DNA from 2 places in the Streptomyces sp. O3 genome. Region 2 is predicted to be linked to the other one. Evidence: predicted binding sites of a transcription regulator. Region 2 holds the regulator's gene; the other holds the start of a gene.
The links. The regulator HrcA, encoded in region 2, represses chaperone genes, less so after heat shock. The targets are predictions, from matches to a motif close to TTNGCACTCNGNNNNNCNGAGTGCNAA.

Region 1 (5,589 bases), on a different contig from region 2:
AGCCGCGCGGCTTTGCCCCACTAACCTGGGGCCATGACTACGGCTCTGATTACCGGATCGACCGCAGGGATCGGCGCCGCGTTCGCGCGGCGGCTCGCCGCAGACGGGCACAACCTGGTGCTGGTCGCCCGCGACACCGAACGGCTCCAGGAGCAGGCGACCGAGCTGCACGACCGGCACGGCATCGAGGCCGAGGTGCTGACCGCCGACCTGTCGACCGATGACGGGATCGCGGCGGTGGAGACCCGGCTCGGCGACCGCAGGAACGCGGTCGACCTGCTCGTCAACAACGCGGGCTTCGGCAACAAGGGCCGCTATCTCGAGGTCTCCATGGCCGACGAGCTGACGATGCTGAAGGTGCACTGCGAGGCGGTGCTCCGGCTGACCTCGGCGGCCGCGGACGCGATGCGGGAGCGCGGGCGCGGCGGCGTCGTCAACGTGGCGTCGGTGGCGGCCTTCGTGCCGCGCGGGACGTATGGCGCGTCCAAGGCGTGGGTCGTGCAGTTCACGCAGGGGGCGGCGAAGGATCTGGCGGGTTCGGGGGTGCGGCTGATGGCACTGTGCCCCGGATTCGTGCGGACGGAGTTCCACGAGCGGGCCGGGATGGGCACGGACGACATTCCGAGCTGGATGTGGCTGGACGCCGACAAGCTGGTGGCCGCGGCGCTGACCGACCTGGCGCGCGGCAAGTCGGTGTCGATCCCGGACCCGCGCTACAAGGCCATGATGGGCGTGGTGAAGGTGACGCCGCGCGCCCTGCTAGGCGGGCTCAGTTCCCGTACGGGCCGCAAGTACGGCCCGAAGTAGCGCGGCACGAAGCCCCGGCGCCTCCCGCAGCGCGAAGGTCCGGCACCCCGCGACGGGATGCCGGACCTTCGTCAGCTCAGCTCGATCAAGCTCAGCTCAATCCAGCTCAGCTCGACTCAGCTCGACTCAGCTCACGCGAGCTCGCTCAGTGGGCGTGGCCGTGACCGCCCGCGGCGGCGGCCTCGTCCTCCTCGGCGGGCTTCTCGACGACCAGGGTCTCGGTCGTGAGCAGCAGCGAGGCGATCGACGCGGCGTTCTCCAGGGCGGAGCGGGTGACCTTGACCGGGTCGATGACGCCGGCCTTGACCAGGTCGCCGTACTCGTCGGTCGCGGCGTTGTAGCCGTTGCCCTTGTCGAGCTCGGCGACCTTGGAGGTGATGACGTAGCCCTCAAGGCCGGCGTTCTCGGCGATCCAGCGCAGCGGCTCGACGGCGGCGCGGCGGACGACGGCGACGCCGGTGGCCTCGTCGCCCTCCTTGCCGAGGTTGCCCTCGAGCACCTTGACGGCGTGCACCAGGGCGGAGCCGCCACCGGAGACGATGCCCTCCTCGACCGCGGCGCGGGTCGCGGAGATGGCGTCCTCCAGGCGGTGCTTCTTCTCCTTCAGCTCCACCTCGGTGGCGGCGCCGACGCGGATCACGCACACGCCGCCGGCCAGCTTCGCGAGGCGCTCCTGGAGCTTCTCGCGGTCCCAGTCGGAGTCCGTGGTCTCGATCTCGGCCTTGATCTGGGCGACGCGGGCCTGGACGTCGTCGGCGTTGCCGCCGCCGTCCACGATCGTGGTGTCGTCCTTGGTGATGGTGACGCGGCGGGCGGTGCCCAGCACGTCGAGACCGGCCTGGTCCAGCTTGAGGCCGACCTCTTCGGCGATGACGGTGGCGCCGGTGAGGGTGGCCATGTCGCCGAGCATCGCCTTGCGGCGGTCGCCGAAGCCGGGGGCCTTGACGGCCACGGCGTTGAACGTGCCGCGGATCTTGTTGACGACGAGGGTGGAGAGCGCCTCGCCCTCGACGTCCTCGGCGATGATCAGCAGCGGCTTGGAGCCGCCGTTCTGGATGACCTTCTCCAGGAGCGGCAGCAGGTCCTGGATCGAGGAGATCTTGCCCTGGTGGATCAGGATGTACGGGTCGTCGAGTACGGCCTCCATACGCTCCTGGTCGGTGACCATGTACGGCGACAGGTAGCCCTTGTCGAAGGCCATGCCCTCGGTGAAGTCGAGCTCCACGCCGAAGGTGTTGGACTCCTCGACGGTGATCACACCGTCCTTGCCGACCTTGTCCATGGCCTCGGCGATGAGCTCGCCGATCTGCTTGTCCTGGGCGGACAGCGCGGCGACCGCGGCGATGTCGGCCTTGGAGTCGATCGGGCGGGCGGTGGCCAGCAGCTCGTCGGACACGGCCTTGACGGCGGCGTCGATGCCCTTCTTCAGGGCGGCCGGGGAGGCGCCGGCGGCGACGTTGCGCAGGCCCTCGCGGACCAGGGCCTGGGCGAGCACGGTGGCGGTGGTGGTGCCGTCGCCCGCGATGTCGTTGGTCTTGGTCGCCACCTCCTTCACCAGCTGGGCGCCGAGGTTCTCGTGCGGGTCCTCGACCTCGACCTCACGGGCGATGGTGACGCCGTCGTTGGTGATGGTGGGGGCGCCGAACTTCTTGTCGATGACGACGTTGCGGCCCTTGGGGCCGATCGTCACCTTGACCGTGTCGGCCAGCTTGTTGACGCCGCGCTCAAGGGCGCGACGGGCGTCCTCGTCGAACTTCAGGATCTTCGCCATGGAGCTGTCTCAAGTCCTCTCAAAAGAGCCGCGCCCCCGTCCACCCGGCGATTCTTGGATTCACGGGGGCCAGGGGCGCGGTACAAAACTGTCGGGAGCCAGCGGCTCCCTGGGGAGGTGACTTACTTCTCGATGATCGCGAGGACGTCGCGAGCCGAGAGGACGAGGTACTCCTCGCCGCTGTACTTCACCTCGGTGCCGCCGTACTTGCTGTAGAGCACGACGTCGCCGACCTTGACGTCGAGCGGCAGGCGCTCGCCGTTCTCGAAACGGCCGGGGCCCACGGCCAGGACTGCGCCCTCCTGGGGCTTCTCCTTGGCGGTGTCCGGAATAACCAGGCCAGAGGCCGTGGTCTGCTCGGCGTCGAGCGGCTGGACCACAATGCGGTCCTCAAGCGGCTTGATGGCAACCTTGGAGCTGGTGGTCGTCACGGTCCGGTCTCCCCCTTCGGAGATCTCACGGGGTTAACTGTTCTGGGGTGGCGACCAGGTGGATCCGTCGTCGCGGGTGCCGGACCTGCCCGTCGCTGTTGGCACTCTCCAGTGGTGAGTGCCAGAGCTGAGACTATGACCGTGATTAGCACTCGGTCAAGCGGAGTGCCAATGACTCCACTCGACCGAGTCGCGGAGGCTCGCCCGGCGGCTCCCTCGGCGGCTCCCCCGGCGGCTCAGAGATAGTCCTCCAGCCTGGCCACCGCGTACCCCTTGTCGGTCACCGTCTTCATCATCCGGCGGATCATGTCGGGCATGCTGCCCTTCCAGTCCTCCTCGCCCCGGAAGTGGGTGAGGATGATGTCGCCGGGGTGCAGGTCACGGTCCCACTCGCGCCACTCCATCCGGTCCGCGAAGGCCTCGGCGTTCCACAGCGGCACGGCCTTGATCCCGCAGGCCTTGGCGGCCCGCAGGGTGTCGCCGTTGTAGTTGCCGTACGGCGGGCGGAACAGCTCGGGCCGCTTTCCGTAGCGCTTCTCGATGACGTCCTGCATGCCGCAGATCTCGCGCTTCTGCCGCGCGTAGGAGAGTCCGGGCAGATAGGGGTGATTGAGGGTGTGGTTGTTGAGCCCCACCCCGCGCTCCTGCATCTTCTTGAAGTACCCGTAGTCCTCCTTCACCAGGTAGTCGCTGAGGAACGCGGTGTACGGGATCTTCAGCTCGCTCATCATCCTGAGCAGCTCGGGATCCTTCTCTGCGCCGTCGTCGATCGTCAGGAAGACGACCTTGTCCTTGGTCGGGATCGTGGTGAACACGGGCGGCAGCTTCTCGCTCTCGTGCCCGGAGACCTCGAACCCTCTGCGGGTGGTGAGCTTCGCCTTCTCCGACGGCGGCTTCGGCGGCGTCAGCGGCATCTTGTCCAGCTTCCAGCGCTTGACGGCGGCTGCCCGCGCGGCCCGCTGCCCGGCGGCCCGCTTCTTGGCCCGCTCGGCCCACTTCCGCGCCACCTCGACCCGCTCGACCCGCTCCGCCCGCTCGGCTCGCTCCGCCCGCTGCTGGCCGGGGGCGGGCTCGACCGGGGTCTTCGCCGACTCCCCGCTGGCGCAGCCCGACGCGACGGCGGCCGCGGTGAGGACGACGAGCCCCACCCGGACTCGCCCGCCCCACCCCCCGCCCCTATTTCCCTTTTGTCCTACAAACACAGTGCGCATGGCGTCGGATCCTGTCAGCGCACCGGACCTCCGGCGCACAGGCCTCGCCGACCGGCGCGCACGATCCACCGACTGGCCGACAATGGCCGGGTGAACGACCGCGACCCCGCCTCCGCACCCGACCCCGAACTCGCCGCCTTCGCCGCGCTGCGCACCGACGAGGGCCAGGCCCTGCTCGCCGAGCTACGCGACCACGACCCGGCCCAGGAGCTGGCGCTCGCCACCCGGCTGCGCCGCGACCACCCGGCCGGACTGGTCTCCGCGGCGCTCGGGCAGGCGCGGCTGCGGCAGCGGGCGGCCGCGAAGTTCGGCCCTGACGACGCCCGCCGCATGTACTTCACGCCGAACGGCGTCGAACAGGCGACCAGGACCGCGGTCGCGGCCTACCGCGCGGAGCGCCTCCACGCGCTGGGCGTACGGAGCGTGGCGGACCTGTGCTGCGGCATCGGCGGCGACGCGATCGCGCTGGCCCGCGCCGGGATCTCCGTACTGGCCGTCGACCGGGACCCGCTGACCTGCGAGGCGGCCCGCGCCAACGCGGCGGCGCTCGGCCTGGACGCGCTGATCGAGGTGCGCCGGGCAGACGTCGCCGAGGTGGACACGGCCGGATACGACGCCGTGTTCGTCGACCCGGCGCGCCGCGGCGGGCGCGGCCGCGTCTTCGACCCCGAGGCGTACTCGCCGCCCCTGTCCTGGGCCGTGGAGGCCGCCCGCCGGGCCCCGCACGCCGCGCTGAAGATCGCCCCCGGCATCCCGCACGAGGCGGTGCCCGACGACGCCGAGGCGGAGTGGATCTCGTACGGCGGCGAGGTGAAGGAAGCGGTGCTCTGGTTCGGCGCCGAAGCCGGCACCGGGACCGGCGCCGACCCGCACCCCGCGTCCCTGCGCGCCACCCTCCTGCCGGGCCGCGCGACGCTGCACACCCCCCGCGCCACGATGCTCCCCGACCCGGCCCCCCGCCCCGTCGGACGCTACCTCTACGAACCCGACGGCGCCGTCATCCGCGCGCATCTGGTCGCCGAGGTCGCCCGGCAGGTCGACGGCGGCCTGCTCGACCCGACGATCGCGTACGTCACGAGCGACGCACTCCGCCCGACCCCGTACGCCACCGCCTACGAGATCACCGACCAGCTGCCGTTCAACGTGAAGAAGCTCAAGGCCCTGCTGCGCCAGCGCGAAGTGGGCGTCCTCACCGTCAAAAAGCGCGGCTCGGCAGTCGAACCGGAGGAACTCCGCCGCAAGATGAAACTCCAGGGCAAGCGATCGGCGACGGTCTTCCTGACCAGGGTCGCCGGCGCCCCCACCATGCTCGTCGGCGCGCCAGCAGCCACCGACTAGTCCCGGTCGGTCAGTTCTTCCGCGAACACCT
Region 2 (5,589 bases):
CGCTCGCGCGTCGCCGCTCGCGCGTCGCGTGCGTGGTCGCCGACCGGGTTACGCCCAGCGGCCGGTGCGGCCCAGGAGGAGTGCGGTCGCCGCGGTGCCCGCCGTCGAGGTGCGCAGGACACTGCGGCCCAGCCGGTACGGTCGCGCCCCGGCCTCGGCGAACAGCGCCAACTCCTCGGGGGACACGCCTCCTTCAGGTCCGACCACGAGCACGATGTCGCCGGAGGCGGGGAGTTCGGCGGTGGCCAGCGGCTCGCTGGCGCAGTCGCGGTCCTCGTGCAGGACGGCGGCGAGGTCGGCCCGCGCGAGGAGCGCCGCGACCTGCTTGGTGGTCGCGGCGTCCGCGACGTCCGGGAAGCGCACTCGACGCGACTGCTTGCCCGACTCGCGTGCGGTGGCCCGCCACTTGCCGAGCGCCTTCAGGCCGCGGTCGCCCTTCCACTGGGTGATGCAGCGGGACGCCGACCACGGCACGATCGCGTCGACCCCGGTCTCCGTCATGGTCTCCACGGCGAGTTCCCCGCGGTCGCCCTTGGGGAGCGCCTGGACGACGGTGATCCGGGGGGCGGGCTCGGGCTCGTCGGCGGCGGCGCTCAGGTCCGCCACGACGAGCCGGTCCTTGCCTTCGGCGGCCCGCACCACGCCCTCGGTCCAGCGGCCCCTGCCGTCGGTGAGGACGACGTGCTCGCCGGGGCGCAGCCGCTTCACCGAGACGGCGTGCCGCCCCTCGGGGCCGTCCAGGACGAATTCGGGCCCGTCCGGCACCTGGTCCACCACGAACACCGGCGCCGTCATGACGCGTTCCCTTCGGTCAAGGTCCCCTTGGCGGCCGCGAGTTCGGACGCCAGCACCTCGACGAGGCGGCCGGCCGGGAGTTCGCGGGCCATGCGGTGGCCCTGCCCGGCCCACAGCGCCATGCCCTGCGCGTCGCCGGTGCGGGCGGCGGTCTTGCGGAGGCCGCTGGTCAGGTGGTGTATCTGGGGGTACGCGGCCGGGGCGTAGGGGCCGTGTTCCCGCAGGAAGCGGTTGACCAGGCCGCGGGCGGGGCGGCCGGTGAAGGCGCGGGTGAGTTCGGTGCGGACGAACAGCGGGTTGGTCAGGGCCTGTTTGTGCAGGGGGTGCGCGCCGGACTCCGGGCAGGCCAGGAACGCGGTGCCGAGCTGGGCCGCGTCGGCGCCGGCCGCCAGGGCTCCGGCGAGCTGCGCGCCGCGCATCAGGCCGCCGGTGGCGATGAGCGGCAGCTGTACGGTCTCGCGTACCTGCGCGATCAGGGAGAGCAGCCCGATACCGCCGCCGTCGGCCTCGGGGACGTCGCGGTGGGTGCCCTGGTGGCCGCCCGCCTCGATGCCCTGCACGCAGAGCGCGTCGGCGCCCGCCCACTGTGCGGCGGCCGCCTCCTCGGGTGTGGTGACCGTCACGACGGTGAACGTCCCGACCCGCGCGAAGGCGTCCAGCACGTCGCGGGTCGGGCAGCCGAAGGTGAAGGACACGACCGGTACGGGGTCCTCCAGGAGGATGGCGAGCTTGGCGTCGTAGCCGTCGTCGAGTCCGCCTTCGGCGATGTCGCCGAGCGGGGTCTCGTACCAGGTGGCCTCGCCCGCGAGCTGTTCCGCGTAGACCTCGACGGCGGCCGGGTCGGCCTGGTCGGGCTGCGGCAGGAACAGGTTGACGCCGAAGGGTCTCGCGGTGAGCCCGCGCAGCTGTTTGATCTCCTGGTACATGCCGTCGGCGGTCTTGTACCCGGCCGCGAGGAAGCCGAGGCCGCCGGCCTCGCACACCGCGCCCGCCAGCGGCGGGGCGGCGGCTCCGCCCGCCATGGGAGCCTGCACGATCGGGTACCGGCAGAGATCGGTCAGCGCGGAGGACATGCCAGCATCGTGCCACGTCCCCCACACAGCACCGAATCGAACGCTCCGCCCCTCCCCCGGCCTCGTCGAAGGCATCGCCCCCGGCCAGGAGAAACGACCGCGAACCCCGCGCCTACCGCCCGTTGAAGGCGTCCTTCAGGCGCGAGAACAGCCCCTGCTGCCCCGGCTGGAACTGGCCCGTCGGGCGTTCCTCACCGCGCAGGGCCGACAGTTCCCGCAGCAGGCGTTCCTGCTCGGCGTCGAGCTTGGTCGGGGTCAGCACCTCGACGTGGACGATGAGGTCGCCCCGGCCGCCGCCGCGCAGATGCGTGACGCCCCGCCCGTGCAGCGGGACCGACTGCCCGGACTGGGTGCCGGGCCTGATGTCGATCTCCTCCAGGCCGTCCAGGGTCTCCAGCGGCACCTTGGTGCCGAGCGCGGCGGCCGTCATCGGAATGGTCACCGTGCAGTGCAGATCGTCGCCGCGCCGCTGGAAGACCGGGTGCGGCAGCTCGTGGATCTCGACGTAGAGGTCGCCGGCGGGGCCGCCGCCGGGGCCGACCTCGCCCTCGCCCGCCAGCTGGATCCGGGTGCCGTTGTCCACACCGGCCGGGATCTTCACGGTCAGGGTGCGCCGCGAGCGCACCCGTCCGTCGCCCGCGCACTCCGGGCACGGCGTCGGCACCACCGTGCCGAAGCCCTGGCACTGGGGGCACGGCCGCGAGGTCATGACCTGGCCCAGGAAGGACCGGGTGACCTGCGACACCTCACCGCGGCCGCGGCACATGTCGCAGGTCTGCGCCGATGTGCCGGGCGCCGCGCCCTCGCCAGAGCAGGTCGAGCACACCGTCGCGGTGTCGACCTGGATGTCCTTCGTGGTGCCGAAGGCCGCCTCGTCGAGCTCGACCTCAAGGCGGATCATCGCGTCCTGGCCGCGCCGCGTGCGCGAGCGCGGGCCGCGCTGGGAGGAGGCCCCGAAGAACGCGTCCATGATGTCGGAGAAGTTGCCGAAGCCACCGGCTCCGAAGCCCGCGCCACCAGCACCGGCGCCCGCCTGCGAAAGCGGGTCCCCGCCGAGGTCGTAGACCTGCTTCTTCTGCGGGTCCGACAACACCTCGTACGCGGCGTTGATCTCCTTGAAGCGCTCCTGCGTCTTGGGATCGGGGTTGACGTCCGGGTGCAGCTCGCGCGCGAGCCTGCGGAACGCCTTCTTGATCTCATCCTGGGAAGCGTCGCGGCGCACGCCGAGTACGGCGTAGTAGTCCGTGGCCACTTACGACTCCGCCAGGATCTGTCCGACGTAACGTGCCACTGCGCGTACTGCTCCCATCGTTCCGGGGTAATCCATGCGGGTCGGTCCGACCACGCCGAGCTTGGCGACTGCCTCGCCGCCCGAACCGTAGCCGACCGACACGACGGACGTGGAGTTGAGGCCTTCATGGGCGTTCTCATGCCCGATTCGTACGGTCATGCCCGGATCCTTGGCCTCGCCGAGCAGCTTGAGGAGCACGACCTGCTCCTCAAGCGCCTCGAGCACCGGCCGGATCACGAGCGGGAAGTCGTGCCCGAAGCGGGTGAGGTTGGAGGTGCCGCCGATGACCAGGCGCTCCTCCGTCTCCTCGACCAGGGTCTCCAGCAGGGTGGAGAGCACGGTCGAGACCGTGCCGCGGTCCTCCGCCTCGAAGGACTCGGGCAGATCCTGCACCAGCTGCGGTACGTCCGTGAAGCGGCGCCCGGCGACCCGGCTGTTGAGCCGGGCCCGCAGATCGGCGAGCGAGGCCTCGCCGAACGGAGCGGGGCAGTCCACATGACGCTGCTCGACCCGGCCGGTGTCGGTGATCAGCACCAGCATCAGCCGGGCGGGCGCGAGCGCGAGCAGTTCGACATGGCGGACCGTCGAGCGGGTCAGCGAGGGGTACTGCACCACCGCGACCTGCCGGGTCAGCTGCGCGAGCAGCCGGACCGTGCGGGCCACGACGTCGTCCAGGTCCACCGCGTGATCCAGGAAGCTCTGGATGGCGCGCCGCTCGGGCGCGGTCATCGGCTTGACGTCCGCGAGCTTGTCGACGAACAGGCGGTAGCCCTTGTCCGTCGGGATCCGCCCGGCGCTGGTGTGCGGCTGGGCGATGAAGCCCTCGTCCTCCAGCGCGGCCATGTCGTTGCGTACGGTCGCGGGCGACACCCCGAGGTGGTGCCGCTCGGTGAGCGCCTTGGAGCCGACCGGCTCCTCGGTTCCGACGTAGTCCTGGACGATGGCGCGCAGCACCTCGAGCCTTCGTTCACTGAGCATCCGCGCACACCTCCAGTTGTCTTCCCCCGCGGCCCCGCCCCGGTCGCTGTCACGGCTTTCGCTTGGCACTCACCACGGGCGAGTGCCAACATTCCCGCAGCCAGTGTACGGCCGACGGGTACCGGCCAGGCAAGGGCGGTCGGGTCTGGTGCCGTGCCGCCCCGGCTGCCTGGGGTTAGCGTCTCCCCATGGGGTTGACTCAGGAAGAGCCGGGCTGGGAGCGACTGTCCGCATCGGTGGCCAGGCGGCGGCTGCCGATCTGGGACTGCACCGTCGGCCTGGTCGCGGGTGACAGGGCCGCTCTGGCGGTTGACGCGGGGTCCACGCTGCGCGAGGGCGCCGAGGTGCGCGCGCAGACCCAGCGGCTGCTGGGCGACGACCGCCGGGTCACCCACCTCGCCCTGACCCACCCGCACTTCGACCATGTGCTGGGCGCGGCGGCCTTCGCGGGCGTCGAGGTGTACGGGGCGGTCGGTCTCGACGCGGTCTTCGACCAGGGCCGGGACGACCTTCTCGCGGAGGCGGTACGGCATGGCGCGGACCGGCCCGGTGTGGCCGAGGCGGTGGACCTCCTGGTGCGCCCGCACCATCTGGTGTGCGCCGAGTGGACCCTGGACCTGGGCGGGGTGCGGGTGCTGCTGGCGAACGTCGGCCCCGGACACACCGGGCACGACCTGGCCGTGCTGGTCCAGGGCACGGACGCTCCGGAGATCGTCTTCTGCGGCGACCTGGTGGAGGAGTCGGGTCCGCCGCAGGCGGGGCGCGACGCGATGCCCACGCGGTGGCCGCACGCCCTGGACCGGCTCCTGGAGCTGGGCGGCGAGGACGCGCTGTATGTACCCGGCCATGGATCCGTGGTGGATGCGGCTTTTGTCCGCGCGCAGCGCGAGGAGCTGGCGGCCCGCTTCGGCGTGTCGTGAGCGGCGGCCCCGAGATCTTCCTATCGTCGTCCGAATGCGCAGCTACCATCCCGATCTGACCCCGCCCTGGAAGAAGCGGCAGGCCGTCCCGGAGATCCCGGCCGACCGCGACCTGGTGGTCGAGGAGGCGGCCACCGGTTTCTGCGGCGCAGTGGTCCGCTGTGAGGCGGGCACGGTCACCCTGGAGGACCGCTTCGGCAAGCACCGGGTCTTCCCGCTCGAACCGCGCGGCTTCCTGCTGGACGGCCAGGCGGTCACCCTGGTCCGTCCCTCCCCCGCCGCGCCGGCGCGCCCCGCCCGCACGGCGTCCGGCTCGGTCGCCGTGCCCGGCGCGCGGGCCCGAGTCGCCCGCGCGGGGCGGATCTATGTGGAGGGCCGCCATGACGCGGAGCTGGTGGAGCGGGTGTGGGGCGATGACCTGCGGATCGAGGGCGTCGTCGTCGAATACCTGTCGGGGGTCGACGACCTGCCCGCGATCGTCGCGGAGTTCGCCCCCGGCCCCGACGCGCGGCTCGGCGTCCTGGTCGACCAC

Region 1: groES (co-chaperone GroES) is a predicted target of HrcA. The motif match lies at 3,155-3,181, and genes of this name have one in related genera.

Annotation. Positions count from the first base shown of each region.
Region 1 covers NZ_JBTVYK010000073.1:10,238-15,826, reverse strand. Annotated here, with positions in the region: gene ACX6XY_RS27330 (SDR family NAD(P)-dependent oxidoreductase) at 34-807, shown strand; gene groL (chaperonin GroEL) at 953-2,578, opposite strand; gene groES (co-chaperone GroES) at 2,701-3,009, opposite strand; gene ACX6XY_RS27315 (polysaccharide deacetylase family protein) at 3,246-4,220, opposite strand; gene ACX6XY_RS27310 (THUMP-like domain-containing protein) at 4,311-5,558, shown strand; gene ACX6XY_RS27305 (hypothetical protein) at 5,555-5,589, opposite strand, start outside.
Region 2 covers NZ_JBTVYK010000008.1:101,156-106,744, forward strand. Annotated here, with positions in the region: gene ACX6XY_RS06720 (16S rRNA (uracil(1498)-N(3))-methyltransferase) at 49-795, opposite strand; gene ACX6XY_RS06725 (nitronate monooxygenase) at 792-1,868, opposite strand; gene dnaJ (molecular chaperone DnaJ) at 1,981-3,120, opposite strand; gene hrcA (heat-inducible transcriptional repressor HrcA) at 3,121-4,137, opposite strand; gene ACX6XY_RS06740 (MBL fold metallo-hydrolase) at 4,326-5,057, shown strand; gene ACX6XY_RS06745 (DUF3097 domain-containing protein) at 5,092-5,589, shown strand, end outside.